Pseudobacter ginsenosidimutans: one gene and its partner. The protein of the gene in region 1 interacts with the protein of each later gene in a pairwise test. Links are inferred from orthologs where the notes say so. Each region holds a gene or a part of one and is shown on either strand. Other genes may lie near its edges.

Region 1 (16,113 bases):
ATAGTTCTCGTCTGGCGCTTCTTTTCGGCTAAGCATGCCATTCAGATAATTGAGCATGGCAAGATCGATGGTTACCCCGCGAACCAATGCTTTGAAATTGCCTGTGGCATGACTTCTAAGCAAGAGGTAATGACGATACGCGTAAATGCCCACTTTATAAAATCCGGTTTCTGTGGCAAAATGATTATGCCAGAAGAGGTTCATCTTTTCACCGATATTCCTTTCCTGGTTGATCATTAGGGAAGTCCACCAGGCTTTCCAGCTGATGATCCTGTTGTAGTTCGCCTGGCCGTCGTTGGTATGTGTATTCACCCAGGTTGCTCCAATGGGGATAGCAAAATCCGGATCGGCAGGGTTGATATCTTCATTGCTATATGCTTTTACCGGAGGAGCAGGTACTGTTGCGGGTACGTTCAAAAGCGCGTCCACAGCGGCATCCATTGACATGGCGCGAAAATAGTCCACATCAGACTTTTTAGCCCCGAACATGGTCCTTTTAAGCAGGTGCGCTACTTCATTGGTAGTCCAGGGACCCGTGTAAGGGTTCAAACCTGAAGTGATCTGGCGGAGCCCGCCGAATGGCGAGGTGGCAGGAGTATTGGCTTTTGGTTTCAGGGCGAAGAATGCTCTTCTATCCATACGGTTATTTTTGGGGTAAGCAGTTAACGCTATTTATGCTCAAAAATGTTGCCATTTGAAAGAAATAGTCCATCAACAAGTAAAAATTCAGAGAAAATCGTAATAATACGGATTGGGGTGAAAAGCGTGCTTCGACAGGGATTTTGAGGAATCAGGAGTTCGGGGGGATGTTGACGTGAGAAGGGTTGGGAGAAAAGTTTGTTCGAAAGAAGTTGTAAATTAGTGACTCTAAATTTTCTCTTATGTATACATGGACAGACGAAGAAAGAGCAAACTATCAGCGAATGATGGATTTAGCGGTAAGTCTGAGACAGAGGAAATTAACTCGTGAAGAGGCGCTTCAAGACCTGGTCGACGCAGGCATCTTTGATGAGAACGGCAACTACACAGAACCCTATAAAATCCTCGAGCAGTACTCCGCTTCTAAATAGCGGAGTATATGTATGATTTTAAGTCGAACCTGGTGTTCGGTTTCCACGGTTGTGAAGCCGCAGTACGGGATGAATTGCTTTCACAGCCCGATAGAATCAAATTTAGCCAAAAGCCATTCGAGTGGTTGGGCCATGGTTTTTATTTTTGGGAGAACAATGAGGAGAGAGCCTGGCTATGGGCATTGGAGAAAAAAGCCCGTGGTGAAATTTCGGAGCCTGCAGTAATTGGAGCAGTGCTTCAATTAGGTTATTGTTGTGATTTGCTGGACAGTGAGTATATCCACCTATTGTCAAATTACTACAATACCATGGCTGAATCTTACTTGTCTACAGGTACCCCACTCCCGATCAATAAAGATTCTAAAGGCGACATACACAAGGACAAATTATTAAGATACCTTGATTGTGCAGTGATAGAATATATGCATGCTAAATTTCAGAAAAGGATCAGTGATGATAAAAGAACTGAAGGTCATACCAGGTTCAGGATTTTCGATTCTGTACGCGGCGCTTTTTTTGAAGGAGGGCCAGCTTTTGAAGGCTCAGGCATCATTTCAAAAACTCATATCCAGATCTGCATCAGAAATCCCAATTGCATTCAGGGATTCTTTAAGCCTAAAAATGAGGGTAATTATGACGATTTTCCGCAGATTTTTCATCCCGATTAATATCGTCCAACAAAAAAGCCTCCGGCTTTCACCGGAGGCTTGCAACTAATCTATTTCAATCTCTTAACTGATATTCTCAATAATCCCCGCAATCCCCTGTCCACCGCCAACACAGGCAGTAACAATGCCATACTTCTTGCCCAATCGCTTCATATCATTCGTGATCTGAATAGTGAGCTTGGCACCTGTACATCCCAGCGGATGGCCCAACGCAATAGCGCCTCCATTGATGTTCACGATATCCGGATTGATGCCCAGTTTACGAACCACGGCCAGCGCCTGTGAAGCGAAGGCCTCATTCAATTCTACCAAATCAATCTGACCAAGATTCATATTGGCCTGCTTCAACACTTTGGGAACTGCTTCCACCGGACCGATGCCCATGATACGGGGATGCACACCCGCTGATGCACAGGCAACCAGACGTGCAATAGGTTTCAATCCCAGCTGATTCACCAGCCTTTCGCTCATCACTACCACAAAGGCAGCGCCATCAGAGGTTTGAGAAGAGTTACCGGCTGTTACGGTACCATTGGCAGCAAACACTGGTCTTAATTTACCCAGCGCTTCCATACTGGTATCCGGACGTGGTCCTTCATCAGTATCCACTACATAGCTTTTTACTGCGCGCTTTCCTTTTTCGTTCACATATACCTGCTCCACATTGATGGGCAGGATACCGCTTTTGAAATAGCCATTCTTGATAGCATTGATCGCTTTCTGATGGCTTTGGTAAGAGAAAGCATCCTGGTCTTCACGACTCACTTCATATTCTTTGGCTACAGCTTCTGCTGTAAGCCCCATGCCGAGAAAATAATCAGGTTCATCCTTCGCGATAGCATAAGAAGGAACAGGCTTCCAACCAGATGTTGGCACCAGGCTCATACTTTCGGTTCCGCCGGCAACAATACACTCTGCCATTCCCATCCGGATCTTCGCCGTAGCAATGGCGATGGTTTCCAGGCCGGACGCACAATAGCGGTTCACTGTCATGCCCGGTACTTCAATACCCAGCGCTTTGGCAGCGATCAAACGGCCCACCTGCAAGCCCTGCTCCGCTTCGGGAACCGCATTGCCCACTATCACATCATCCACCATTTTAGGCTCCAGTCCGGGCACAGAAGCTACCAGCGATTTGATCACTTCAGTGGCCAGATCATCCGGACGATAAAAACGGAATACCCCCCGCTTGGATTTACCAACTGCGGTACGATACCCTGCTACGATATATGCTTCCTGCATAAAATATGTTTAAGTGATTCATTAGTTGTTTATGCAACCTTCTGTATCAAAGTTAATAATCCATTTTCTTCCCGCCAAATAGCTGTCCGTTAAAGTTGCATTATCTTCGCACCCCAATATGTACCAGTTAATTCGCAAATTACTATTCCTTTTCGATGCTGAAAGTGTGCACTATTTTGCCATGAACACGTTCAAACTTGGATGCCGCATCGGCTTCATCCGCAAAATGCTGACAGCGTCATTCAAACCCGTATCAGCAAACCCTGCCACTCTTTTTGGGCTTCATTTCCCTAACCGTATTGGCCTGGCTGCCGGGTTCGACAAAAATGCCCTCTTCCTCAGTGAACTGGAAGTGATGGGCTTCGGTTATGTGGAGATCGGAACTGTTACACCGCTACCGCAAGCGGGGAACGATAAACCCAGGCTTTTCCGCTTGCCGAAAGACAAGGCCCTGATCAACCGTATGGGCTTCAACAACGACGGCGTTAAAGTAGTTGCTGCGCGATTGAAAAAATGGAAAGAGCAACATGCTTCTTCTCCATTGATCATTGGCGGCAATATCGGTAAGAACAAAGTAACGCCCAATGAGGATGCCTGGAAAGATTACGAAATCTGCTTCAGGGAGCTCTATGATGTTGTGGACTATTTTGTGGTGAACGTTAGCTCGCCCAACACACCGGGCTTACGTGCACTGCAGGAAAAAGATTCCCTGCACAAGATCCTTTCGCATTTGCAGACAATCAATCACCAGCTCACGCCGTCCGGCGCTGAAGCTAAACCGTTATTACTGAAGATTGCACCAGACCTTACCGTTGAGCAGATCGATGATGTGGTAGACCTGGCACTTGAGATCCAACTGGATGGACTGGTTGCCGCCAATACCACTATCAGTCGTGATAACCTGCAAACACCCGCCAGCACCCTGGAAGCCATTGGCGCCGGAGGTCTAAGCGGAAAGCCGTTGCTCACGCGTTCTACGGAAGTGGTACGTTATATTTGTGAGAAGACGGGCGGAAAGATCCCGGTGATCGGATCAGGTGGTATCTTCACCGGTGAAGATGCAGCCGCCAAAGCCGCTGCAGGCGCAGTGATGGTGCAGATCTGGACAGGCTTTATATATGAAGGTCCCGCTATCGTGAAAAAGATCAGCAGCAAATGGAAAGCGTAGATCAACTGTAACAAACAGCAACCAACCACTACTAATTTACTTTCAGCTTTTAAAACTTTGACCCGCTCATGGAGCAGTTATTTACGATCGACGCACTGATCAGTTTATTAACACTAACTACACTAGAAGTGGTGCTCGGCATCGACAACGTGATATTCGTGTCGATACTGATGGGACGAATGAGCAAAGAACAACAGCTCAAGGCCCGCCGTATCTGGATGTTTGCCGGCATCACCGTCCGCATCCTTTTACTCATGGCCATCGGTTGGCTGGTAAAGAACGGTAACTCGGAATTGTTCGGATTCGACATAAGGGGTACGCATGTTTCATTCAACCTGCGTAACTGTATCATGTTTGTGGGTGGCCTGTTCCTGCTGTACAAAACAGTGAAGGAGATCCACCACAAGCTGGAAGGCGATGAGGAATCGCTGAATCCGAAGAACAATAAGCCAGCTTCATTCGGTTCATTGATCGCGCAGATCATTGTGATTGATATGGTGTTCTCGTTCGACAGTATCATTACGGCTGTTGGACTTGCGCGCATCGTACCGGTAATGATCATTGCCGTGATCATTGCCATGATCATCATGTTCTTCTTTGCAGACAAGATCAGCAACTTCATCCATCAGCATCCCACGCTGAAGATGCTGGCCCTGGCCTTCCTGCTGATGGTTGGTTTCAGCCTCTTCTTTGAAGGTCTGGAGCCTGTACACCACAGCCATATCGATAAAGGCTATATCTACTTTGCGATGGCATTTTCCTTTGGTGTGGAGCTGCTGAATATGTGGATGCGCAAGCGCGAGAAGAAAAAGAAACCGGTGGAGTTGCGAGAGCCAAAGCTCAAAGAGAACAGTCCGGCAGGGACGAATGCAAGCAGACAACATTGATCAGCTAAATATTCAGGATAGAAGCGGGGCCAATGGCTCCGCTTTTTTATTGCCACTCGCGGGGACGCGAGCTACCGGACAAAATGTGATTAATGAATACAGAGTAATGTAGCAGCCACCACTCCTGCCGTTTCAGCGCGTAAGCGGGTATCCCCCAACGTTACAGGAGTGAACTTGTGATCGAGCGCCAGTTTGATCTCAAGCGGTGTGAAATCCCCTTCCGGACCGATCAAAATAAATTGGGATGATTGGCTGAAGTCGACAGCCGAAGCAAGAGACGTCTTTTGAGTTTCCCCGCAATGCGCAACAAATTTCTGTGAGGCCAGCAATGTATCTTCCAGGCGGAAGAGCTGTTCATAGTGAACAGGCTGATGCAATACAGGCAACCAGGATTGCTGGCTTTGCAGCATCGCGCTGACAAGGATATTCTCGAATCTTTCTTTCTTGAAATGTTGTTTTTCCGTGCGTTCACAGATCAGCGGAATAATTTCGGTTACACCGATCTCGGTTGCTTTCTCCATGAACCATTCAAACCGGCTGGCATTTTTCAACAGTGAAATAGCGATATTGATCTTTCTTGCAGGAGCCGGACTAACGGTGGTGCTCAACGCTTTTACGATGCATTTCTTTTTATGTGCTTCTGCGATGACCACCAGGTGGAGATTGCCTTTGCCATCGGCCAGTTGAAGATGTTCGTCATTGTCCATACGAAGCACCTGTACAATATGCTTTGAAGTTTCCTCCGGCAATTGCACCAGTTCGTTCACTGTTACAGGTTCTGCGTAAAAGAAGATTGGCAAACTCATAGGAGCAGCAACTTAGAACGGAGAATCGTCATCATCCCCGAAAGGCATATCATTCATTTTACTACCGGCCTGGATATACAGCTTGGCTCCACCGCCATCCTGGCCTTGTGCGCCGCCACCGCCGCCATCAGTAGGTACAGGTCTCCAGCTGCCGCCACCGCCTCCGAGACCACCGAAATCATCTTCCTCCATTTCCACGAACTTCTGAATATGAAGCTGGGCGCGGAGTTTGATGGTTTCGAGCGAACCGTTACGGTGCTTCGCGATACGCACGTGCGTTTCACCTTTATTGCTTTCTCCCATTTCATTGGAAGTGATATCGTAGTATTCAGGACGATAAATGAACATTACCATGTCCGCATCCTGTTCGATGGCGCCCGATTCACGAAGGTCACTCAACTGTGGCATCTTGTTCCCTTCCTTTCTCGTTTCCACCGCACGGCTTAACTGGGACAGTGCGATGATGGGGATCATCAGCTCCTTCGCCAGTGTTTTCAGGTTCCGGGAGATGGTACTGATCTCCTGTTCGCGGTTCACATTCTTACCACCGCCACCACTCATGAGCTGAAGGTAGTCGATGATGATCATGCCGATATTATGTTTGTTCTTGAGACGGCGGGCCTTGGCTCGGAGCTCAAATACGTTGAGGGCTGCTGTATCATCGATGTAAATGGGCGCCTGCGCCAGTTTCTGGATCCCCTTGGCATAGAGCTGTTTCATTTCATGCTCTTCCATTTTACCACGGGAGATCTTTTCGAGCCAGATCTCACTTTCGGCTGAGAGTACACGTTGTACCAGCTGTGCCGAGCTCATCTCAAGGCTGAAGAAGGCCACAGGTACCTGTTTGCTGCTGAGTGCCGCATTGCGGACCAGGTTAAGGGCGAATGCCGTTTTACCTACCGCAGGACGGGCAGCGAGGATGATCAGATCCGATGGCTGCCATCCGTAGGTGACTTTGTCCAGTGAAGGAAATCCACTGGGCACGCCAGTGATATCTTCCGTACGGTGGCGCATATCTTCGATACGCTGTACGGTTTTCACCAACACAGAATCGATACTGTCGAAGTTTTTACGAAGGTGATTGTTGGTGATCTCAAAAAGCTTGCTCTCCGCTTCGTCCAGGAGATCGAATACATCCGTGCTGTCTTCATAACTGTCGCTGATGATCTCTCCGCTGATACGGATCAGTTCGCGCTGAATGAATTTCTGAAGGATGATACGGGAGTGCGCTTCGATATTGGCGGATGATACAACAGCGTTGGTGAGACGGGTCACGTAGTACGGACCGCCTACCATTTCCAGCTCTACTTTACTTTTCAGCTCTTCCACCACGGTAAGGATATCGATAGGCTGGTTCTTTTGCTGGAGGCTTTGCATGGCCCGGTAAATACGCTGATTGGCATCCAGGTAAAAACACTCGGGTTTGAGGATCTCAATAACGGTATCGAAAGCGCTTTTTTCCAGCATAATGGCTCCAAGGACAGCTTCTTCAAGGTCTTTAGCCTGCGGGGGTACTTTGCCATATACCATCGTGCTCAGGTCCAGGGAACCTTTGCGCCGATTATTCTTTCGGTCTTTATTAAGGTTAGTCAAGTCCATTCAAGAGGGTCAATAATAAGTTAAACACATTGGTTAGAGCAGCCGTTTCGGGCAGTTTTTCCAGGTATAGGCGTAAAAAGGGCTTGTCACATTAATTGGGGTGACCAACCAATGACTTGCGGGTTAGTATCCAGCCTTGTTGTTACGAAAATGTTACTACAGGGTTATCGCAATGTTACCGCGTCAGTCAGGAGGGCGAATATAAACCCCTCCATCGTCCCGAAAAAAATTTTTTCCGATCTATATTTCATCACCCGCAATCCACCAGTGTACCCACAGGGTTTGATGGGTTATCCACACTGATGCTATACCTATCCCCAATTTACAAAAGTTTGGCACCCGTTCCTAAAAGAAATTCACACAGGCTGTGCGAAAGAAAAAGGCCCTCGAAATTTGGTGAAAACATGCAATAATCAAGATGTAGCAGGAGGTTGTTTTAGCTGGTTTCCGGCTGGTAAAAAACCCGATGCAGTGCGGGTTTGCGGACTGCTGCAAAGCTGAAAGCGGTACCGCGAAGGTATTTGTAATAAAAAACGTCAAACAACCATAGGAAATATCTGTTATTAAACCGAAATTAGCATCAGGCAAAAGCCAGTTTTATGCGGGTGTATCAATTGAAACATTTTGAAGTATTGCTGAACGACAGTCAGTCGAAAGAGCTGGCCCTTCTGGACCATCATGAACAACTCTGTCGTCGCATACTCACATCCGCAGCTATAGCCAAAGGCAATCTTGTTGAAATAGCGCAGATCACTTCCTTCCCCAAAATGCTGCGCAAACCGGTAAAGCTGGAAAGGCTGATGGACATGCGCCGATTGCCTCCCTTCCATTTTCTTATCTCCAGAAATTGATTTTTACTGCTCACCCGCCTGAAATTTCTTCCGGCGCAACTATTTCTGTTCCCCAATAAATTATTTTAGCCTTCATTTGCAATATCGATCGCGTCCGCGCGACTAACCTTACTAAATAATCAAAGATTGTATGAAACAATTCATCGCCATTGCAGCAGTATTGATCACGGGAGCTGCCTCTGCCCAAACCATTACCCGTAAAGCCGAATTCAAGAAAGGCCAGCAGATCGAATCCACCAGTTCCATGAAAATGGTGATGACCATGGAAATGATGGGCCAGTCCATGGATATGGTGAACAACTATAAATTCACCAGCAAAGTAGGTGTAACCGATGTTACCGCCACAGATAATAAACTCAACACCATCCTTACACGTGTTGTGATGGATATGCAGGCAGGTCCCCAGACCATGAGCTACGACTCAGATAAGAAAGAAGATGCCGACAGCGAATTCGGAAAAGCTTTCAGCGCAAAACTCAATACTCCTGTAAATATCACTACAGATAAAAAAGGAATGATCACTGCCAGCGATGAAAAAGCAGATCCAGCCAGCGATATCATGAACGATATGGGCGGTGGCATGGGAGAAAGCATGAGCAAGGTTGGAACCAGCCTCGAGATCATCGCCAACCTTCCTGAAGGCAAGACTTTCAAAACCGGAGATACCTGGATTGACAGCCTCACTGATCCAAAGACCAATGCTAAATATGTACTCAACTACAGAGTGGTTTCTATCCAGGGCGCCAATGCAACTATTTCTTTCGGCGGAACCGTTGGCCGCAGTGGTGAAATGCAGCAGGGCGGAATGACCATGAATATGGACCTGACAGGGCTTCTCAAAGGCGAGTATACCATGGAGACTGCTTCAGGCCTGGTAAAGGCTAAAAAACTCAACATGGAAGGGGAAGGAAAACTGGAAACGATGGGACAGGAAATCCCTTTTAAGATCAAGATAGACTCAGACGCATTGTTGAACCGTCAATAATCCGGCTCAGCTTTCGGAAGACAATATTTTATCCAACATTTTTTCCATGGCGGACAATTGAAGTTCCGATTCATGATCAATCAGCGGCTGGTTTCCGGCCGCTTTTTGTTGTGTGGCATACCAGAGGATCACCATCGCAACATAGTCCTGCATATCCTTCCCTGCAAAATTGGTTTTGAACTCAATGATCTTGTCGTTGATCAGCTTCAGGGTCTTTCTGACCACTTCCTCATCAACAGGGGATATGCGTATCCGATAGGTTCTGTCGCCTATCACAACATTTATTGGAATTAATTCTTCCATTGCTTGCAAATTTGAAATAGGTGCTCTATATTTATCCACACGGTATTCACAACGGACGTTTTCATGTATTAAGGACCAACTCTGGATCGTTTTGGATGGTTAAGGCAAGGACAACCGGATCCCGTATTCTATGATTTCAAATCCCAAAACCAAACGACTACCATGTTAGCTAAAGTCAAGTCTTCCGTTTTCATCGACGTCCTTACGTTCGAGTTAGTAGCTCCCATCCGCTCCAGCCTCCGGGCCATCCTCAGAGATGAAAAAGGCGCAGAATGCAGCCGCATGGAGGCCAATGTTCCCAAAGGCGATAATACTGTTACCTGGAAAGGCCTCAACGACCTGCCTTACGGCGTATACACACTTGAGCTATCCCAGGGCGAGGACGAACAAAAAATGCGCCTGGTAAAACGGGTATAATCAATCGGTCAGTCTCCAAGCATGGCAATACACCGGTCTATCTCCCGGATGTAGAGGTTCAGCTTTTTCTCCAATTCTTTCCTGTCAGTAACTTCTATCTGACCGGCCGTCATCTTCAACGCCGCCACCTTGTTCTCCAGCTCGGAGATCTGTGATACATGCAGCTCCTCCTTCCCTTTCAGATCCTGAAGCTCCTTTTGCAACCGGACATTCTCCCGCTGCATAGCCTGGTACTGTTGCACCACAAGCTGCAATTTTTCATTGAACCGTTTCAATGACTCTGTCTGCGACATGGGATAAATTTTTAACTATTTCCGGATCTCGGCTTTCAGGTCTTTTTCAAGGGCGTCCATGATCTTGTTCATCATGCCATCGATCTCCTTGTCCGTTAAAGTTTTTTCTTCATCCAGGAAAGTAAAGCTGATGGCGAGTGATTTCTTATCGGAACCGATCTTTTCACTTTCGAAAACATCGAATAACTGTATGCGCTGGAGCTTGTCGAGCTTCGCTTTCTTCACTGCATTCTCCACTTCAGCATAAGCAAGGGCTTTTGGAACGATCATGGCCAGGTCCCTGTACACCGGCAACTGTTTGGCCAGTTCTTTCACTTTCAGGTCTTGCTTCGCCATGAACTTCAGCATTTGCTGCCAGTCGAAGTCTGCATAGAAAACGGCTTGTTTGATATCGAAACGTTTCAGTTCTGTATTGCTCACCATCCCCAGTTCAGCGATCACATCCTGCCCGATCAACACCTGCAGGGCATTCACCAGCTTGCCTTTGGCAGCAGTATTGTCTTCCGCCGCTTTCCAGCTCACTTTGCTTATTCCGCAGAGTTGCAATATCCTTGCCACGATACCTTTCAGATGATAGAGATCCGCAGCCACAGCCTTGGATTTCCAGCTCTGTTCTTCCACATTGCCGGTAATGTATACGCAGAGATGCTCGTGCTCTTCATACTTGCCGGAGCCGGAAGTAGAATAGGTTTTACCGAACTCGAAGAACCGGAGGTCCTGGTTCTTCCTGTTGAGGTTGTGCAGAATGGCTTCCAGACCGGTTTCCAGCATGGAGGGGCGCATGATATTGTGCACAGCGCTCAGGTTATTGAGAAGCTTCACTGCATTGCCGAGGTCCGCTTCATCAAAGTAAGCGGCATTGGTGATGGAGTTGGTGAAGATCTCGTTGAATCCAACTGCTGCAAGGTAATTGGAGGCTTTTTCTTTGTAGAGATATTTATACCGGTCGGCTTCCACTGAAGGAGACAGCGTGATCGCGGCAGGGATCTCGATATTGTCGAGCCCGTCTATCCGCATGATCTCTTCCACCACATCTGCCTGCAATGTAATATCAGGCTTCCAGTATGGAGCAGCGATCCAGAGATCGTCCATCCCTTCCTTGATCACTTCAAAGCCAAGGCTGGCGAGGATCTTCTTCACAGAATCGAAATGATAGCTCTTACCACTCAGCTTGCGGAGAAAATGATATTTCAATTGCACCGCCGCTTTCTCTTTCGGTTGTGGATAGAGGTCAACCAGTTCAGAACTGATCTCGCCTCCTGCCAGTTCCCTGATCAACAGTGCAGCGCGTTTGAGCGCGTTCACCGTATTGCTGATATCGATATTCTTCTCGAAACGGACAGCAGCATCTGTTCTCAAACCATGACGGAAAGATGTTTTTCGGATATCCGTTGGGTTGAACCAGGCGCTCTCCAGGAAGATATTGGTGGTAGTTTCTTTCACACCACTTTTGATACCACCGAACACGCCGGCAATACACATCGCTTCACCAGCACCATTGCAGATCATCAGATCTTCAGCGCTCAGTTTTCTTTCTTTCTCATCCAGCGTAATGAAGGGAGTCCCTTCCGCGAGATTCTTTACAATCACCTTATTGTCCGTGATGGCAGCTGCATCGAACGCATGCAATGGCTGACCGGTTTCGTGCAGAACAAAATTGGTGATGTCTACGATATTGTTGATAGGACGAAGGCCAACAGCGCGCAGTTTATCCTGCAGCCACTGAGGGCTTTCCTTTACAGTGATATTTGAAACAGATACGCCGCTGTATCGCTGGCAGGCTTCATTGTTTTCGATCTCCACAGTGATGGGAAGACTGGTGTTATCGGCCTTGAAAGCGTTCACTGACGGGGATTTCACGCGAAAATCCTTTTTGTCGTGATGGCTCATATAAGCACACACATCACGTGCTACACCGATATGGCTCATGGCGTCCATATGGTTGGGTGTGATGCCGATCTCGTAGATCCAATCTGTATACAGCTGGAAATAGTTGGCGGCAGGCATTCCGGTTTTGGCTTCTGCAGGAAGCACCAGGATGCCGGCATGGTTATCGCTCAATCCGATCTCATCTTCGGCGCAGATCATTCCATGACTTTCCACTCCGCGGATCTTGGCCACTTTCATGGTGATGGGATCATGACCTAACGGATAGATGGTAACGCCCACAGGTGCCACGATCACTTTTTGACCGGCAGCAACATTCGGTGCCCCACAAACGATCTGAAGCGGTTCACCGCTTCCGATATTAACAGTGGTAACAGATAACTTATCGGCGTTGGGATGTTTTTCGCATGTAAGCACCTCACCAATTACCAGCCCCTGCAACCCTCCTTTCAGGCTTTCATATTTTTCAAGACTTTCCACTTCCAGTCCAACAGAAGTCAGGATCTTGCTCAATCTTTCAGGTTCAATAGTTGCCGGCAGGTATTCGTGTAACCAGTTATAAGAAATAGTCATCCGTGAATTGATATATTGTGATTAACTCCAATTGGCTTCCCCGCAAAGGTAATGTTTGGCGGTTGAAGTTCCTTGAGGGGCTTAGAGCAAACTCCATCCGATGGCAGTGTTCACTGCATTCCTGATAGCGCCGATGGCTGCATTGAGCGCTTTTTCCACCATCAGGATGCCCAGGCCTTCCACTGCGGTTAGTACTGCCCGGTACGAGTTCCGCTGGATCTGAATATGGATCAGCGCTTCTTCACGGGTGATCTTTCCCTGAAGTTTCAGTTTGGCGATCATCGCAAGGTTTTGCGCAAAAGCTTTGCTTTCCTTTTCAACATAGGGTTTTACTTCTTTCCAATAATCGTTGAGAATGGGTTTGGCTGCATTGAGCATGTCTTTGGCCAGGTTGGAGATATTGAGGTTCATAGCTGATGTAAAGTGATGAATGAATAAGGTTACTGAGCGGCAGCCCTGCTCTTAAGGGCCATCACAAATTTGAACATGGCAGTATACTGGCTCTCGAAAGCACTTTTGAGCAGGCGAACATCATGGGGAGCGAGAAGGCCATCTGGTTTTAGTTTGTGCAGGGAATCCATGAGCATGATATTCTCATCCAGCAGGTCCAGCATGGTGATCATCGGCCTGTTCTTCTCAATGGCGCTGTTGCGGATCCGGAGCGTACGGGAGCTGGTCATCAGCCCTGGTAGAACGCCTGCTGGTTCTGGTATTTCAGTTCCGGGGCAGAAGGTGTGGTTTCATATTTCACAAAAAAGGCGGTGGTGGACTGCTGCATTTCAGACAGCACATTGTCCGTTACCTGGTCATAGGCCGATAAAAGCGTGATCTTACAGGCGGTGAACAGTATCAAAATGGCCGCCAGCAATGTTATACTACGTTTGGTAAGAGCGGGGAATCTCATAAAGGACAGGCATTGGTGTGAAGCAAAATTAATACGAATAGAGCTGCGGCCCTAACAATTATTGCCCTTCTAATGTTCAGTTCCGGGAATCATTCCGTAATTTCCTTACTTTCGCACATTAGCCTCACGTATGGAGAAATTACTATACATATCGGGGTCATATAATATGGTAGAACTAATAAAACATTCTAAACAAAATGGATGCATTAACCTATATAATTGGAGGAGTCTCGCTGGCTGTAGGTATTGTAGCGGGTAAATTCATCTTCGCCAAGAACACTCAGAAGCAGGTAGAAGATGCTGAATCACAGGCCAAAAAGATCTTAGCAGACGCCCAGACCAACTCGGAGAACCTGAAAAAAGAAAGACTGCTCGAAGCCAAGGAAAAATTTGTACAACTGAAAGCAGAGCACGACAAAGAGGTACTGGAAAGAAACAAGAAGATCAACGAAGCAGAAGGAAGGATCAGGCAGAAAGAGCAAAGCATCAATCAGAAAGTAGAACAGACAGAGAAGCAGATCAAGGAAAACGACGCCATAAAAGATAATCTGAACCGCCAGATCGAAGTTGTTAACCTGAAGAGGACAGAACTGGAAAAGCACCAGGAAGAACATATCCGCAGACTTGAAAAGATTGCAGGCCTCACAGCCGACGAGGCAAAATCACAACTGGTAGAAAGCCTCAAACAGGAAGCACATACGCAGGCCCTGGCTTTGCAGCAGGAGATCATCGACGACGCCAAGCAGAAAGCCAACAAGGAAGCCCGCAAGATCATCATCCAATCCATTCAGCGTACAGCAGCAGAACAGGCCATCGAGAACTCCATCACGGTTTTCAACCTGGAAAGCGATGAAATAAAAGGTCAGATCATTGGTCGTGAAGGACGTAATATCCGCGCCATCGAAGCCGCTACAGGTGTGGATCTGATTGTTGACGACACTCCGGAAGCGATCATTCTTTCTTCCTTCGACCCGCTCCGTCGTGAAATTGCACGCCTCAGCCTTCAGCGTCTCGTAGCTGACGGCCGTATCCACCCCGCCCGTATCGAAGAAGTGGTTGAGAAAACCCGCCGCCAGATTGAAGAGCAGGTAATGGAAATCGGCGAACGCACTGTGATCGAACTGGGTATTCACGGATTGCACAAGGAACTGGTAAGATTGGTGGGTAAGATGCGTTTCCGTTCTTCCTACGGCCAGAACCTGCTGATGCACAGCCGCGAAGTGGCCAACCTCTGCGGAATCATGGCTGCAGAACTTGGTCTCAATCCCAAACTCGCCAAACGCGCAGGCCTCCTGCACGATATTGGCAAGGTTCCTGATGAAGAAACAGAATTAAGCCACGCCCTCCTCGGAGCCAAGCTGGCTGAGAAATACGGCGAGAACCCCGCAGTGGTGAACGCCATCGGCGCCCACCACGATGAAATGGAAATGGCTTATGTGATCGCTCCCATCATCCAGGCTTGTGACGCCATCAGCGGTGCAAGACCAGGTGCACGCCGCGAGATCATGCAGCAATACCTGCAACGTATCAAGGAACTGGAAGCGCTCGCAATGGCGTACCAGGGTGTGGAGAAAGCCTATGCCATCCAGGCCGGCCGTGAGCTCCGCGTGATCGTTGAAGCAGAAAAAGTAAGCGATGCCGATTCCGATAAACTCTCTTTCGAGATCGCACAGAAGATCATGACTGAAATGACCTACCCAGGTCAGATCAAAGTGACCGTGATCCGGGAAAAGAGAGCCGTGAATGTGGCCCGATAAAAAAAGATTTAAACAACAATTTTATATAACAACGGGTTGATACAGAGGTAGAACCGAAGCCGTGGCAGTGTGTTGCCGGAATTAATTCAGAAGAAAAAGCAGAATATAGATCGAATTACGGTTTTTCTCATTACCTTTGCCTCCCTTAAATTTAGAAGTCATGAACGCAGCAGTTCAATTTGTACACGAACAGTTGACCGGAAAGAAAGAATTCCCGAAATTCAAAGCAGGTGATAATATCACTGTTAACTATAAGATCATTGAAGGTGGTAAAGAGCGTATCCAGAGTTTCCGTGGTGATGTGATCAAACGCCAGGGAACTGCTCAAACTGCAACTTTCACTGTACGTAAGATCTCCGATGGCGTAGGTGTAGAAAGAACTTTCCCTATCTACTCTCCCAACATTGATTCAATCGAACTGAACAAAACTGGTCGTGTTCGTCGTGCTAAACTGTACTTCCTCCGTGAACGTAGCGGTAAGAGCGCGAGAATCAAGGAAAAACGCGTTCTCACTGGCGCTGCTGCGAAAGCATAGTACCAATAATTCAGCTTATTTTAAATATGGTGGAGCCTGCCCATTGTGGCAGGTTCTTTCTTTTTATTCCTCTGTTGCTGTTTTTGATTAGCAGCAGGGTGATGGTCTGCGTCGGCTGTAAAACATACCGGCGCAGGAGGATATTTATTGGGCTTTGGTTTGGTAGGA
Region 2 (15,980 bases), 300 kb from region 1 along the record:
TTTTTGTGCGCCGCCGGATTTCTTTGAACCGGTCCGGTAGCCAATAGCAGTTTTTTTGCATAAATTGCAAAGTGGTTTGGTTGTTAGTAAATGTGAATGCAAAGCCATTTATGACCGACTGAAATCATTGCCGTCACGGTCGCACCCGTGGCGGTTTTTTTATTCAATCGGGGATGAACTATTCGAATATGGGTAAGGTTCTTATTTATTGAGCACCACCAGTCTTCTGCCTTCTTCCAGACGGAAAGAAACTTCCGCCCGTTGCAGGAAATCGAGGACATCTTTGAGCGGGAAATTCCTGCCGATCTCTCCCACAAAATCTATATCAGGTACACTATTCTCGTATACAACTTCTATATCGTACCAGCGTTCGAGCTGTCTCATCACTTCACCTATGTCCGCATTCTCGAAATTGAAGAATCCATTTTTCCAGGCGGTGACTTTTTCGATATCCACTTCATCGGATAAAGAAATGGGATTCTTACCTTGTCGTTGCTTTTGAGCAGCTGTTATGTTTGCTACCTGGGCCTCTTGTCCGGGTTTTAGGATCAGTTCGTTCAAACGCCCGTCGGTACGGGGTTCTGTTTCAAGGGCTGCAACGCGTACGCTGCCATTGATGAGCGTGGTGCGGATCAGTTTTTCATTATCGTAGGCGTTCACGTTGAACTCTGTGCCGAGTACTTCAACGTCTGCAATATTGTTCACATTTACAAAAAATGGTCTGCGCATATCTTTTGCCACTTCAAAATATGCTTCGCCTGCTATGTATACTTTGCGTTCATGGCCGGCAAATTCAACCGGGTAGCGGATAGAGCTGTTGGCATTGAGCCAGACTTTGGTGCCGTCGGGAAGGATTAGTTGGAATTGTCTTCCTTTGGGCGTGGTCATGGTATTGAAAGATGTTTTACCCGTTCCTTCATCATTGGCGCCATAAAGGAGTTTTCCGTTTTCCAATACTACTGCTGTTCCGCTTTCGGTGGCGATGAGGCCATTGCCTGCGCTGTCGAGTATTACCTGTCTTCCATCTGCCAGTGTGAGCACTGCGCCGGTGGTGCCAGGCAGGATCTCGGTTTTGGCGAGTGCAGGCTTGGGTTGTGAAGGCTGATCTTTGCTGCCGGTGATCCAGAAATAGCTCACGCCTCCTACTAATATTACGGCAGCCGCTGCATAGCGTATCCAGCCTCGTTTCCGGAGGGGGATAACTTTTGCTTCTTCTTCCTGATGCCTGATAGCATTGATCTTTGCGAAGATGGCGTCTTCTGTTGCTGCTTCTGTTTCCGGAATGAAAAGCAGCAATTGTTCACGCAGTTTTTCTTCATCATCCAGCTGCGCAAAGAAATGACGGCGTTGCGCAGAAACAGACAGCCATTGCCGGAGCTGTTCCTGTTCTGCATCGGATAAAGTTCCCTGAAGATGCCTGAGCAATATGTCTGCTATCTGGTCAACAGTTGTCATACTATTATATTCTACAACCGGATGATCAAAACCAACCATCCGATCATTAAGTTTTTTTGAATTTTTTTTTCAGGATAAGAGTCCGGGGCCTTCTGTAAGCATTACCAGCAGGATGATTGCCAGCGGATCCTGGCGAAGGGCCTGCTGGAGAAGCCTGACAGCGCTTACCCGTTGATTGGTGACGGTCTGGACGCGGAGCTGCAGTTTTGCTGCGATCTCGGCTGGTTTAAGTCCTTCCCGATAGGATAAGAGGAATATTTCCCGCATGCGCGGCGGAAGCTTGTCTACTTCGGCGTAGATGCGGTGCAGGAGTTCGGACTGTACGCGCTCAAGGTAGAAGTCTTCAGTGTTTTGTTCGTTCAAGAGCTGAAGCAATTCTTCTTTTTTGTCCTCCTTCATGTTCTGGTGTTTGAGGAGGTTGAAGCATTTATTGCGTACGGTGACGTGGAGGAAGGCAGCGATGCCGTCTAAATTATGGAAATCAGAACGTCTGTTCCAGAGCTGAACGAAGGTTTCTGCGGTAAGGTCCTGGGCGTCGGCGGGTTGGGTTACGTATTTGCTGGCGAAGAGGTAAACCCGCTTGTACAGGCGCTTGTAGACCTCCGTGAAGGCTTGTTCATTGCCGGCGCGGAAAGCTTCGATGAGTTCAATTTCCTGGTATGATGAGTAGCTGGTTTCCAAAGTATGGTGGGAACAAATGTAAAAAGATAAAAATGAAAAGGGTTTAAAGGGGGGATAAAAGTGCAAATGGGGAAAGGAATTTCTTGCAACCAATGTTCCTGGAAGTAGTTTTGTTCATTGATCAGAATGGAAGAAAGTATGCTGCAACAGCGTTTGATAGTCTGGCATTAGAACAGGACCCGCAGGTAATAGAAATATTTCCAATGGATTGAATTTACAGTTGACCCGGATCAGGCATTGAAGCAGGTATTGGCCGCACCAGTAACCGATGCGGCCAATGATCGTAATATTATGTTATGGATCAGTAATCTCCTTTTTTGATATCATCATCTTTATCAGGTTTGCCATTCTTTTTGACTTCAACCAGCTTGTATACTTTTCCAGTATTTCCTGAAGGCCCGGCCATACTGGATACAGTGAGGTACATTTCGCCCATATTGTCCTGACCAAATCCTTTGAGATAATATCCGATATCATCCGGACGGTTCTTCAGCACCAGTTCTGAATAATCCCAGTTGCCGGAGAAAGAAGGTCTGGCAATAAATAACTCTCCATTGGGCGTACCCGGACCTTGTGAGAAAGTGCCAAAAATATAATTGCCATACAAGCCGGAAATATCGTGCCCACGATAGACATTGCCTCCGATAATGGTAGTTGCTTTTCCGCCTTTGGGGTTTTGCCAGTTGTTCAATTCGATCACAGGATCGATGAGCGGCATACCCATATTGTCTACCAGCGGGCAGGATGGCAATTCTTCTTTATTGTTGGCTGCATTGAAACAATGCCTTCCTTCTCTCACATTCCATCCGTAGTTGCCGCCTTTTTTTACCAGGTTGATCTCCTCATACAACACTTGTCCGGCATCACCTGCATACAACCCATGAGAGCCGCCCATATCGAAGGAACAACGGAAAGGATTGCGGAAACCGAAAGCATAGATCTCATCTCTGCCTGGTTTGTTCACGAAGGGATTGTCTTGCGGGATGCCATATGGCGAACCGCTGTTGACGTCTATGCGAAGGATATTGCCGAAGAGATTAGCTTCATTGTCCTGCCCGTTACCGCCTGCATTTACGGGATACCAATCGTCTGCATGTCCGACGGGTGTATCATTGGCGCCACCGCCATCACCGATGGCGATGTACAGATAGCCATCAGGTCCGAATGCGATGGTGCCACCGTTGTGGTTGCCTTGCGGATCATCCAGGTCAAGCAGGATCTTTTCTGAATTCATATCCGCCATATTGGGATTTGCTGCTGCGATTTTGAATTCCGAAACACGGCTGAGATTATTCCAGTTGGCGCCAGGTGCGGGTCCGCCACTGCGGGGCGGCAGGTTATAATACACATAGAATTTCCCATTGCTTTTGAAACCGGGATGGAATGCCAGCCCCAGTAAGCCGCGTTCATCATAATTGGGATTCAGTGTTACCATTTTGCTGCTGAGATCGATCAGCGGAACCGGCAGCATTTGGTTATTCTTATCGATGATCCAAACTTTACCGATCTGATCGATCACAAACAGGCGCTTACTCTGATCAGGTGCAGACATCGCCCCAAGCGGAGAAATCAGGTTGTCTGCGATGAGTTTCAGATCGATCTCCTTGCCCGGCATATGGTCTCCTTTCTTACAAGCCTGTAATAACAAAAGAAAACATAAACCAGTGATGATGGAGAACAGAGGCGTTCTGCTCCGCAAAGCCTGCATACAATTCTTGTTCATAAAGTTGGTTTTAATTGTTTAATAAATGAGAACTGTATATTTCATACAAGTGATTAATTCCTGCAATGCAGTACGGAATTGTAATTGATAGTACAATGGAGGTTCGTGGTACGGGAACGGGGGGCAGGCAGGATGGGTACCCGGGAAGAAATGAATGGGAGACCGAAGGAGTTACGAGGCTTTGGGAAGGTTGGTTGTTGCTGTTGAAAAAAAATATTGTGGAGAGAGTTACACAGAGGATATGCAGGAAATTCCAGTGCTGTAGTATGCAGGATAACTTAAAAGCAGGTATAGTATACCGTTAGATCGTGATATCAAATCTTTCAGCATTTTTTATTGGGAGTTCCGTTGCCAGAATAATCTTTACAGCTCATCTTTCCGTTTAACGATATTCTTATTGACTGTCCGCTCCAGAACAGGAGATGTATGCAATCTTTTAATTTGCTCTAGCCGACAAGAGGATTTCCATCGAGCAACCAAACCGGATGACGGTGCCAAATTTTGTCAGGCCGGCGCTCACAGGCGCTTTTCATTTGACATAACATATGGAAATTGTACATTCAGAAGGGCTATTATCATTTCCGGTGTTTTTAGCCGGGAATACAAGTAGATACTACTATAATTCAGAATGCTATTTGTTTAGTTCGTCATCACGTATAGAATCAGAGCAGAAACTAATTGTTAATTATGCGGTTTATATTATTAAAGCCAAACAATTAACACATGATGAAATTGACTCGAGGGGTCAGCCTGCTCCTGCTGGCCCTCCTATTCCCATTCCTTTCGTTTGCCCAGGAAGCAATCACGGGCAAAGTAACAGACAAAAATGGTTTACCGCTCTCCGGCGCTACGGTAACCAATAAAGCCGGAAATTCCATTCAGACCTCCTCTAACGGAACTTTCACTCTCACAGTAGCATCAAAAGACAAGCTTACAGTTTCTTACGTAGGCTTTACCACACGCACCGTTGCTGCTGCTGCGGACCTCACCATTATTTTGTCGGAAGAAGCCATCAACTTAAGTGAGGTGGTAGTTACCGGACTGGCAGGCGGTATCAAAAGAAGTAACGCAGCAAATGCTGTTACCAGACTGAGTGCCAAAGAACTTACAGGTAGCACACGTCCTCCCACATTGGATGCCGCCATGAACGGTAAAGTATCAGGAGCTGTTATTGCAGCCAATACGGGTGCTCCGGGTGGAGGTATGTCTATCCGTCTTCGTGGCGTATCTACAGTTATCGGTTCTTCAGAACCGTTATATGTGATCGATGGGATCATCGTAAACAACAGCCAGTTGCCTTCTGGCGCAGGGACGAATTCGTTCAGCGGTGCGGTAGGCTCAAATGCGGGATCTGAAGACCAGGCCCCCAACAGGATCTCGGATATCAATCCCGGTGATATCGAATCAATCGATATCCTGAAAGGTCCTTCAGCTGCAGCAGCCTATGGAACACGCGCCAATGGCGGTGTGATTGTGATCACTACCCGCCGCGGTAAATCAGGTAAGACGAGGATCAACGTTTCCCAGGATCTGGGTATGGCGCGTGCACTGCATTTGCTGGGCTCAGAAAACTGGACTGAGGAAAAGATCAACAACTTTGATGCGGACAACGGAAGTTATGCGTTGAGTAAGGATAGAACACTGGAATTGTTCCGTGCCGCCAACGGACAAACCTGGGACTATGAAAAACTGATCTGGGGTAATACAGGCTTAATCAGTAATACCAATGCCACTGTATCCGGCGGAACTGATAAAACCAGGTTCCTCATTGCCGGATCACTGCAAAGTGAAACAGGCATCCAGAAACATACAGGATACAAACGTCACAGTATCCGCCTCAACCTGGACCATAAGCTTACTGATTTCATCGATCTGAAACTAAGTACCAATTACCTGAACACCAATACCAGCCGCGGCTTTGCCGGTAATGACAACAATGGTGTGGCGCTGGCTTATTCCATTGCCCATATTCCTAATTTCATTAACCTGAACAAAACGGCAGATGGAAAGTATCCTGAGTCTCCCAATACCGGTCAAAATCCTTTCGAAGTGGTAGACAGGGCAGAGAATAAGGAAAGGACCAACCGTTTCCTGTATTCAGGTGAAATGAACGTATGGCTGCTGCGTAAGGAAAGATCTTCCCTGAAGCTCGGACTCAGAAGCGGTATCGATTTTATTCTCTCCGAGCCAAGGGCATATATGCCGGAAGACATGCAGTTCCAGTCTGGCAATAGTTTGAAAGGAGCCACACGTTACTCACTCAACAAAATATTTTATACTTATCTCCAAACATCATTGGCATATAATGTGAATGTTGGAAAGAATATCGATCTCACTACCAGCGCTGTGGTATTACGTGATGATCAGCGTCGTGATATTTCCTGGATCCAGGGTGATGGATTGCTCGGTGGTCAACGTAACCCCAGCACAGGTCAGCGTGTGACTACTGAAAGCCTGGTAGAAAAAGAAGCGGTAGTAGCGCTTGACCTCAGCCAGGATATCAACTGGGACGATAAAGTGATCGGCCGTGTAGGTGTACGTGCCGATAAATCCACATTGGCAGGTTTGAATTTCGACAAATGGTTTTATTTCCCCAGAGCTTCACTGGCTGTTAATCTCACCAATTTTGCATTCTGGAATGTGGCTCCTGTAACGATGTTGAAGCCGCGTATCGCATATGGACAAACTTCCGGATTCCCCACTTTCAACGGAGCTTATTCACGCATGTCTCCGATAAACTACGGTGGACAGCTGGGTGTGGCTGCACCGGTAACCCTTGGACTGAGCCGCCTGGAACCTGAAAGGGCAACCGAGCTGGAGTTCGGTGTTGATCTGGGTCTTTTTGATAACCGTGTTGTGCTGGAAGCCACCTATTATAAAAAGAAGATCCAGGACTTCCTTTTCCCCTTCACACTGTCCGCAGGAACAGGTGTTAGCAGCCTTTCAGTTTTCCCAGTGGGAGATATGGAAAACAAAGGTGTTGAATTGGGTCTCAATGCTGCTATCATCAGGAAGAAAGATATCGAATGGTCTACCAACATTCAATGGTGGTTTAACAAATCGCTTATTACCCGCCTGGATGTTCCGCCTGCATTTGTTGGTAGTTCAGGGTTTGGTAATTATGGAAGGAAACGCCTGGTGCAGGGTCAATCTCCTACTCTGTGGTATGGTCCTGATGAAAACAATGTGCTTGTTCCTTACAAAGAGTCACAACCGAAATTCCAGATGAGCTGGGGAAACACAGTGCGATTTGGAAAAGGATTCGAGTTCGGCATGTTCTGGCATACCAGCCAGGGTGGACATAATGCCTCGCTTACCAAATTGCTGAAAGATGAAGGTGGTACTACACATGACTACAGCCAGCCAGGAAAAGAGGATGTAATTGGCAGGGAAAGACAGGCAGAGGTAATCAGTAACTTTATTTTTGATGCCAGCTTCATTCGCCTGAGAGAAGCATCTCTTTATTATACTATTCCCGAATCTGCGCTGAAGAGTATTTTGAAAAAAGGACCTGAGCGCGTTCGTGTAGGTATCTCAGGATCTAATCTGCTCCTGATCACTGATTACTATGGGTATGATCCCGAAGCTTCCAACTTCAATACCAGCAACGCAGGCGGCGCTTTATCCACCGGCGTTGACCTGGCACCACACCCAGCTGTACGCCGATTCTTCTTCCACTTAAATTTTGAATTCTAAACACTATTGCTATCATGAGAATAAAGAATAAAATCAGCATATCACTGGCAACACTTTTTGCAGCAGGCTTGCTGTTGAAAGGTTGTACCAAAACTGAACTGGTTACCGACCCGAATTATCCGGCTGTTGAAACCGTATTGAACAATGCTACCAAAGAACAGATCAATCAGCTTGGAGTTGGAGTTCAGTCTGTAATGCGCAACGGTCTTTCTGCAAATTATACCTGGAGCGGCTGTATTGGCAGAGAAGTTGTTTATTATGCTTCCACAGAAAGCCGCTTCCATGAAGAACTTCAGGGCAGCAAACCCATCGATCCGGGTGGTTTGATGATGGGCTGGTACAGCGCTGCCAGTCAAACCCGCCGCCGTGCCGAAATCCTTCACCAATCTGCAGAGAAGTCCTCTGCACTTTCCGATGCTGAAAAACTTGCAGTGAAAGGATTTGTAAAAACCGTACAGGCCTACGTTATGCTCAATGCTGCAAACATGGCTTACTCCAAGGGTATCCGTACTTCCTTCACTGATCTCCGTGTGCCCGGCGATATGCTGAAGCCAGGTTGTTTCAGCACTTATGAGCAATCATTGGCCTATATTAAACAATTAGTGGAAGATGGTAATGCGGCGTTGAAAACAGGAAGCAATACCTTTCCATTTCCTATGACCGCAGGGTGGGCGGGGTTTGAAACTCCGGAAAAATTCGGAAAATTCAACCGTGCTGTAGCTGCCCGTGTTGCGATGTACCAGAAAGACTGGGCAGCCTTGAGTAGTGCATTGAACGAGTCTTTCATCAATGAGACTGGTTCTATGGATGCAGGCCCGAAATTCACCTATTCTACAACAGCCAATGATGCTACCAATCCATTTTTTCAAAATGAAAACGCTACCAATGTAACCACACTGGTGCAGGTTAATTTTGTACCTGAGGCTGAAGCTGGTGATAAACGTGTGTTTGGTTTACCCAGAAACAAAAAAGATGGTACAGCAAAAGTGAAACAAAGAACTAATCCGCTGGCTCCAACAGGATTTCCACTAATGCCTTATGAAGTGCAGATGTTTGAAACAATTTCTTCGCCGGTAGGCATCATCCGTAATGAAGAGTTGTTGCTGATGAAAGCGGAAGCAGCCATGCAGTCCAACGATCTGGATGAAGCAGTGCGTATTCTGAATATCGTAAGGGATGCAGCCGGACTGAATGATTATGCAGGTGCCGTAACATCAGATGCCGTATTGGATGAACTGCTGAACCAACGCCGCTATGGACTGTTCATGGAAGGACATCGCTGGTTCGATATGCGCCGCTATGACCGGTTGAGTACATTACCTAAAGACAATGCAGAACACCAGGTTTGGACTGAGTTCCCCCGATTGTTGTCTGAAGTGGATTGGGATTCAAAATATCCTTGTAACTGATGAGGTAATAAGATCAATTTTATAGCATGCTAAAAGAAGGGTGTCAAATGGCACCCTTCTTTTGTTTAGGTTGCAGGGATTGAATAATTACTATTTGGCAATACGCTGAAACTTTGCATCAAGTATTTCTTATTGGATTTTTTGGGCGAAAGAATAGACCCTAAATTTTTCAACTTGATCCTTGATCCATCCTCTTCAACCTGAAGCGTATTTGAGAATTTTGTAAAACTAAAAAGGCTCACAAAACTTTCGTTTTATGAACCTTTTTTTGCGGTGAGGGAGGGATTCGAACCCTCGGTACAAGTTTAAGCTCGTACAACGGTTTAGCAAACCGGCCCTTTCGGCCACTCAGGCACCTCACCGTAATAAGCATTCCGCTTAATGGACGGCAAAAATAAGCGGAAAATTTCAATTTCCAAACTCAATTAATCTTTTTATTCTCAGCATTATAAAAAACAAATCCCGCTGATCAGAGCGGGATTTATTATATAACAAATATCTTATCAGATTTACATGGCAGCCAGTTGCACTTTCTGTTGCAACTCCATCACGCTTTCGCGGAAGGTACTATCTGTGTCCATCAGGTCTTTTACAGTCTGGCAGGAATGGATAACCGTAGTATGGTCCCTTCCACCAAAATGTTCACCGATGGTTTTCAATGAATTCTTGGTAAATGCCTTCGCCAGGTACATAGTGATCTGACGGGCCTGAACAATCTCCCGTTTCCGGGTTTTCTGCAACAGCTTATCATACGGCACATCAAAATACTCACATACCATCTTTTGGATCGTCTCGATGGTAATTTCTTTGCTGCTGGTTTTCACGAAATTACGGAGTACTCTTTTTGCCAAATCGAGGTCAATTTCCCGCTTATTCAGCGAAGATTGTGCCAATAATGAGATCAAAGCGCCCTCGAGTTCGCGGACGTTGTTGTTCACGTTATAGGCCAGGTATTTTACCACCTCGCGAGGCATTTCAAGACCGTCGTTCTTCATCTTGCGCTCCAGGATCTCGATGCGGGTCTCGTAATCCGGCACCTGCAGGTCTGCACTGAGGCCCCAGCGGAAGCGGCTCAGCAGTCGCTCCTGTACACCTTCCAGGTCTTTCGGCGGTTTGTCTGATGTCAGGATCAGTTGTTTGCCGCTCTGGTGGAGGTGATTGAAGATAGCGAAGAAAGCATCCTGGCTTTTCTCTGCACGGTTGAAGAACTGTACATCATCGATGATGAGCACATCTATCAGCTGGTAGAAATGGATGAAGTCGTTGATCGCATTGTTCCGGCTATGGTCCTGGAACTGGTTGATGAACTTCTCCGAGCTTACATATAATACTACCTTATTAGGTTGAAGTCTTTTTGTTTCATTACCGATGGCCTGCGCCAGGTGAGTCTTACCCAATCCTACACCACCATAGATCACCAGCGGATTGAAGGAGCTGGCTCCTGGTTTCTCCGCTACCGTTTTACCGGCACGACGGGCAACACGGTTGCAATCGCCTTCAATAAAGTTCTCGAACGTATATATAGGATTGAGCTGCGGATCGATCTGCATTTTCTTCAATCCCGGAATGACGAACGGATTCTTTACCGGATTGTGTATGATGAGTGGAAAGTCCATTTCATTACTGGAAAATGTTTTGTAACCATGTGTAGGAACATCCATCGTCAATGGTTTGTTGGAATGGTTACCACTATCAACCATGATCCGGTACTCCAGCCTGGCCTCTTTCCCAAGCACTCTACGCAAAGTCTTTGCCAACAAATTCACATAATGTTCCTCCAGGTATTCATAAAAGAACTGACTGGGTACCTGGATTACCAAAATGTTTTCTTTTAACTCAACCGGCTTGATAGGTTCAAACCATGTTTTGAAATGTTGCCACTCAACTATGTCCTTGATAATTTCCAAACAATTGCTCCAAACTTTGTCAAAAGATTTTGCCATTATTCTACAAGCAGTTTTTATGTTGAGTTAGGAATATGCCTTAATCATGCCAACCGCAAAAATTCTTCACAGGATTTCAGACTTTCTCTGATTTAATTCATCAAAAAAAACTTGAGCAGGGGTGCGAATATCTAAATTTCCTGTGGATAAAAAAATTTTTTATTCACTTGTTTTTTTAGGAATTACTACATTGTTTATCTACAGTAGATTAATCTTTACTTTTCGTATAAACACAGATGTAGTCTGCTGATCAGCAATAACTGATCAGCCGGAATTTTAATCACTGTTTTACAGAAAAAGTTTTGTCAACAATCAAAAAGGATGTGGAAAAGATTCCAGCACCCATCGCCAAAAACCGTTTGATACGATCTGATTGAACCGAAGCATCTTCACTCGTTGTTGTAAGGTAGCAGAGATAGTTAAGCAAACACCGCGAAACATTCTTTACATACTTCTGTTCCGGCCGGATATCTTGCTCCCACTGAACGGAATCTTTTTCGCAAGTGGTTTTGCAGAAAATCTGGATGAAGAAATTACCAGGCGTTTCATATCTGAAGGCACATTTCTTCATAAAAAAATAACTGATGACTGATGTCATTGAAGATACAAATAATTTGAAACGAACTCCAATTTCCCCCTCTTTTTTTTGACCCGCCACGGAAAAATTTTTTCCCTTTTTTCCAGGCACTAAATGGAAAAATGTTATACCTTAAAAGCTTCTCCATCCTGAAAGAAAAAGAACAATCGTACTTCTACTTTTTCAATATAATTTGTCAAGAAATCTGCACAACAGACATTATTTTCGTCATGATGTGTTTGCGTTTTTTTGTCGCCCTCATTCACTACTTTTGCAGCTTCGGGTACAATAATACCCATATTCATTAAAGGTCTTTTAGGTTAACTACCTGACACCATGCAACAAACATTTACACTCAGACTGCTACCATCTGAAGCAGCCAATGCAAACATCGTGCAGCAATATGCTGCCAGTCATCTCGGTATACAATCCAATGCCTTCACAGGCTACCAAATCCGCAAACGCTCTATTGACGCGCGTGGAAAGCAAACATGGATACAGCTTACCATCAATGTATTCGTGAATGAACCCTTCCACCCTGCAACACCGGCTACCATTCCATTACGCAATGTATCTGCTTCTGCCAATAAAGTGGTGATCATTGGCGCCGGACCAGCAGGATTGTTTGCTGCAGTGAAACTTATCGAACTTGGTATTCAACCCATCATACTTGAAAGAGGAAAAGATGTGAGGGCAAGAAGAAGAGATCTTGCACAAATGAACAAAGAAGGGATCGTGAACCCGGAAAGCAATTATTGCTTCGGAGAAGGTGGCGCAGGCACCTACAGTGATGGAAAACTGTACACGAGAAGTAACAAACGCGGCGATGTCAACCGCATCCTTCAACTGCTGGTTCAGTTCGGCGCAGATGAAAAGATATTGTACGAAGCACACCCTCACGTTGGCACCAACAAACTGCCACAGATCATCACCGCAATACGCGAAGCCATCATCGATTGCGGAGGCCAATTCCTCTTCGAACAAAAAGTGACAGGCCTGCAAATAAAAGATGGGATCATCAAAGCTGTTACTACTGCCAGAGGAGATATGTTCCACGGCGATGCAGTGATCCTGGCAACCGGACATTCCGCCCGCGACATCTTTCAACTCCTGCACGATAGTAAGATACTGATTGAAGCAAAACCATTTGCACTCGGTGTGCGCATAGAACATCCGCAACAACTCATCGATCAACTGCAATATCATTGTCCTTCGCGTGGAGAATTCCTGCCGCCTGCTTCATATAGTCTGGTGCAACAGGTAGATAAACGTGGTGTTTTTTCTTTCTGTATGTGCCCGGGCGGTATCATCGCTCCTGCTGCCACTGCCGAAGGCGAACTGGTGGTAAATGGGTGGTCTCCCTCCAAAAGAAATAATCCTTACGCCAATTCAGGAATGGTGGTATCCGTGGAATTGTCTGACCTCGGTTCGTATAATAAATATGGAGCACTTGCCGCCATGCATTTCCAGCAAGCCGTGGAACAAAAAGCATGGAACGCTGGTGGCGGAAAACTGGTTGCGCCCGCGCAAAGGATGGTCGATTTTGTGGAAGGAAAAGTCTCTTCTACACTGCCCGACTGCTCCTACCTGCCGGGCCTTCACGCCGCTTCCCTGAAAGATGTGCTCCCAGGCTTCGTTCATCATTCCCTCAAACAGGCATTTAAAGAATTTGGTAAAAAGATGCCAGGCCGTCATGGCGCCCGCGGTTACTTCACCAATGAGGCCCTGGTGGTAGCCACCGAAAGCCGGACATCAAGCCCGGTGCGGATCCCACGCGATGCAGAAACCCTGCAGCATCCACAGATCACCAATCTTTACCCCTGTGCTGAAGGCGCGGGATATGCCGGAGGCATCGTCAGCGCCGCAATGGACGGTGAGCGCGTAGCCGCTGCCATCCATGCCATTCTGCAGCCTTCATGAAAGGTTTATTTGGAACCGTTTGTAATAATTTTAACTTTTATGCTACTAAAGAGTGGTTGCTTTACCCCTCCGGGGACGTAACCCCTATTTTTTCAACTTCACCAAAGCATTATTCATGAACATCCTTGAAGTCAAAAACCTCAGGAAGTATTATGCTACCCAGAAAGCAGTGGACGATATCAGTTTCTCACTGGCGCCCGGTAGCATATTCGGACTGCTGGGCCCCAACGGAGCCGGCAAAACCACCCTCATCAGAATGATCACCGGCATCTTCTACCCAGACGAGGGTGAGATCCTGTTCAACGGAAAACCTTTCAACACACAGACTGATATTCTTCTCACAGGCTATATGCCGGAAGAACGTGGTTTGTATAAAAAGATGAAGATCGGTGAACAGGCTGTGTATCTCGCTCAACTCAAAGGAATGAGCAAGGCCGCTGCCACAGAGAAAGTGAAAGAATGGTTCATCCGCTTCGATATGCAGAGCTGGTGGAATAAAAAAGTGGAAGACCTCAGTAAAGGGATGAGCCAGAAGCTGCAGTTTGTTACTACCGTTCTCCATGAACCGAAACTCATTATCCTCGATGAGCCCTTCTCCGGACTCGATCCTGTGAATGCCAACCTCATCAAGGACGAGATCTACCGCCTGGCCAAAAACGGCGCCAGCATCATCTTCAGTACCCACCGGATGGAACAGGTGGAAGAGATTTGCGATCATATCATTCTTGTGAACAAAGGACAAAAGATCCTGGATGGCACCGTAAAACAGGTGAAACAACAGTTCAAGGAACATCTCTTCCGTATCAGCTTTGAAGAAAATCCGAAATCAATCATATCAGATGTATTTGAAGTGATCGAACAAAATCAGCATGAACTGGTAGTGAAGATCCACGAAGGCCGCAGACCCAATGATGTGCTGCAATTTTTCCTGGACCAACCCACAGGTATAACCGCTTTCCAGGAAATACTGCCATCGCTCAACGAGATCTTTATCAGGCTGGTGGAAGGAACGCCCACTGCCCGTCAATTTGAATCGATCAACGCTTAAAACAACTGACCATGAACAAAACCTGGATCATTGCACAGAGAGAATTTACCAGCAGGGTTCGTAAAAAGACCTTCCTGCTGACAACGATATTATTACCCCTGCTGTTTGCAGGATTCTATGCCGCCATCATCTGGTTCTCTGTTAAAGGAGGAGATTCTGTAAAGGTGCTGGTGTCTGACCGATCTAACGTCTTTGAAGGAAAACTGAAAAACGACGGAGATATCAGCTTCACATTTCAGAATTCTCTGAAGGAAAATCAACTGGGCGACAGTGTGCAGTCAGGCAGCTTCAATGCCTACATGTACATTCCTGAACAATTCAACTCTGCTACTGATTCCATCCGTATCAGAACTGCAAAGTCCCTCGGACTGATCACCAGGGAAAAAGTGGAAAAGAGGATCAACAACACGATAAAGGAACACAAAATGCTGGCTTACGTTTCAAAAGCACAACTCGATAGTGCGCAACGTGATGCCATCCTCGATATCAATAAACTTGAAAGCGATAAGAAACAGGATAAATCCGGAGTTGCCTATGCAGTAGGCATGATCTCCGGCTTCCTGATCTATATCGTACTCTTCATTTACGGTACCATGGTAATGCGTGGTGTGATGGAAGAAAAAGTGAACCGCATTGCAGAAGTGATCGTGAGCAGCGTGAAGCCAATACAACTAATGATGGGTAAGATCTTTGGCATCGGTGCAGTAGGATTGGTACAGTTCCTTATATGGATCGTTCTGGGTGTTACGATGAACCTGATAGTAACACTCGTGATGGGTGTAAACACCCCGGCGGCCAGTCAGATGGCAGATGTTGCCCAACAAATGCCTCAGGGTGGAGCGGCTACTTTCCTTGACCAGGTGAAAGAAATGCTGCCCCTGCTCCTGCCTTGTTTCCTTTTCTATTTCCTGGGCGGCTATCTTTTGTACTCATCTCTCTTCGCTGCTGTTGGCAGTGCCGTGAATGAGGATCCACAGGATGCACAAAGCCTGATGCTGCCAATCACATTGCCCATCATCTTCGCGATCGTAATCGCCATGAAAGCGGTGAATGATCCTACCAGCAGCCTCGCCGTATTCGGCAGCCTGTTCCCGCTCACTTCACCGGTTGTAATGATGGCACGCGTGGCACATGGCATCCCCGATGGCGTGGCAGTCTGGGAATTGATCACCAGTATGGTCCTGCTGGTACTCGGTTTCCTCGGCACCACCTGGCTGGCAGGAAAGATCTACCGCACAGGCATCCTCCTCTACGGTAAAAAAGTTACCTGGAAAGAAATGTGGAAATGGGCTTTCAGAAGTAACTGATTACGTATCACAATAAGTTTCAAAGGGTGTATCGAAAGATGCACCTTTTTCTTTTTCAAGCTCCATGCAACATTTTACGAAAATCGTCGTACTTTATTACGAAAACCATCGTATATTACTATTAAAACCATGTTCGCATGAAATTGTCACACATGAACAGACTGACTGTCCGCCCCATGCTGGCAGCCGCCGCCATTGCCGGAGTATTGATAACCTCCCCC

What was found.
Region 2: the proteins of dnaB (region 1) and dnaA interact in binary tests that used the Escherichia coli proteins (3 or more experiments, as listed by UniProt). The link is inferred for Pseudobacter ginsenosidimutans from one-to-one orthologs.

What each region holds. Positions count from the first base shown.
Region 1 is NZ_CP042431.1:2,674,518-2,690,630, reverse strand. Bases 5,148-8,146 are described here. They hold dnaB (replicative DNA helicase), read right to left. Parts: upstream 7,441-8,146; coding sequence 5,854-7,440; downstream 5,148-5,853. Other genes in these bases: FSB84_RS10940 (hypothetical protein), read left to right, coding at 8,040-8,146; FSB84_RS10950 (RsmE family RNA methyltransferase), read right to left, coding at 5,148-5,841. In the rest of the region: FSB84_RS10975 (DUF1800 domain-containing protein), read right to left, coding at 1-639; FSB84_RS10970 (hypothetical protein), read left to right, coding at 1,079-1,738; FSB84_RS10965 (acetyl-CoA C-acyltransferase), read right to left, coding at 1,802-2,980; FSB84_RS10960 (quinone-dependent dihydroorotate dehydrogenase), read left to right, coding at 3,099-4,148; FSB84_RS10955 (TerC family protein), read left to right, coding at 4,217-5,035; more of FSB84_RS10950, read right to left, coding at 5,125-5,147; more of FSB84_RS10940, read left to right, coding at 8,147-8,291; FSB84_RS10935 (DUF6263 family protein), read left to right, coding at 8,422-9,276; FSB84_RS10930 (cell division protein ZapA), read right to left, coding at 9,283-9,579; FSB84_RS10925 (hypothetical protein), read left to right, coding at 9,742-9,996; FSB84_RS10920 (hypothetical protein), read right to left, coding at 10,005-10,289; pheT (phenylalanine--tRNA ligase subunit beta), read right to left, coding at 10,305-12,749; FSB84_RS10910 (hypothetical protein), read right to left, coding at 12,831-13,160; FSB84_RS10905 (hypothetical protein), read right to left, coding at 13,190-13,429; FSB84_RS10900 (hypothetical protein), read right to left, coding at 13,429-13,653; rny (ribonuclease Y), read left to right, coding at 13,851-15,410; rplS (50S ribosomal protein L19), read left to right, coding at 15,571-15,945. UniProt on the Escherichia coli protein: The main replicative DNA helicase, it participates in initiation and elongation during chromosome replication. Travels ahead of the DNA replisome, separating dsDNA into templates for DNA synthesis.
Region 2 is NZ_CP042431.1:2,974,279-2,990,258, reverse strand. What follows is about bases 8,691-11,556. They hold dnaA (chromosomal replication initiator protein DnaA), read right to left. Parts: upstream 10,908-11,556; coding sequence 9,474-10,907; downstream 8,691-9,473. Other genes in these bases: FSB84_RS12125 (hypothetical protein), read right to left, coding at 11,188-11,556; FSB84_RS12140 (RagB/SusD family nutrient uptake outer membrane protein), read left to right, coding at 8,691-8,964. Also shown: FSB84_RS12165 (FecR domain-containing protein), read right to left, coding at 202-1,455; FSB84_RS12160 (RNA polymerase sigma-70 factor), read right to left, coding at 1,525-2,136; FSB84_RS12155 (PQQ-dependent sugar dehydrogenase), read right to left, coding at 2,438-3,859; FSB84_RS12145 (SusC/RagA family TonB-linked outer membrane protein), read left to right, coding at 4,583-7,555; more of FSB84_RS12140, read left to right, coding at 7,570-8,690; more of FSB84_RS12125, read right to left, coding at 11,557-11,565; FSB84_RS12120 (NAD(P)/FAD-dependent oxidoreductase), read left to right, coding at 11,821-13,404; FSB84_RS12115 (ABC transporter ATP-binding protein), read left to right, coding at 13,520-14,452; FSB84_RS12110 (ABC transporter permease), read left to right, coding at 14,464-15,759; FSB84_RS12105 (hypothetical protein), read left to right, coding at 15,897-15,980. UniProt on the Escherichia coli protein: Plays an essential in the initiation and regulation of chromosomal replication. Binds in an ATP-dependent fashion to the origin of replication (oriC) to initiate formation of the DNA replication initiation complex once per cell cycle.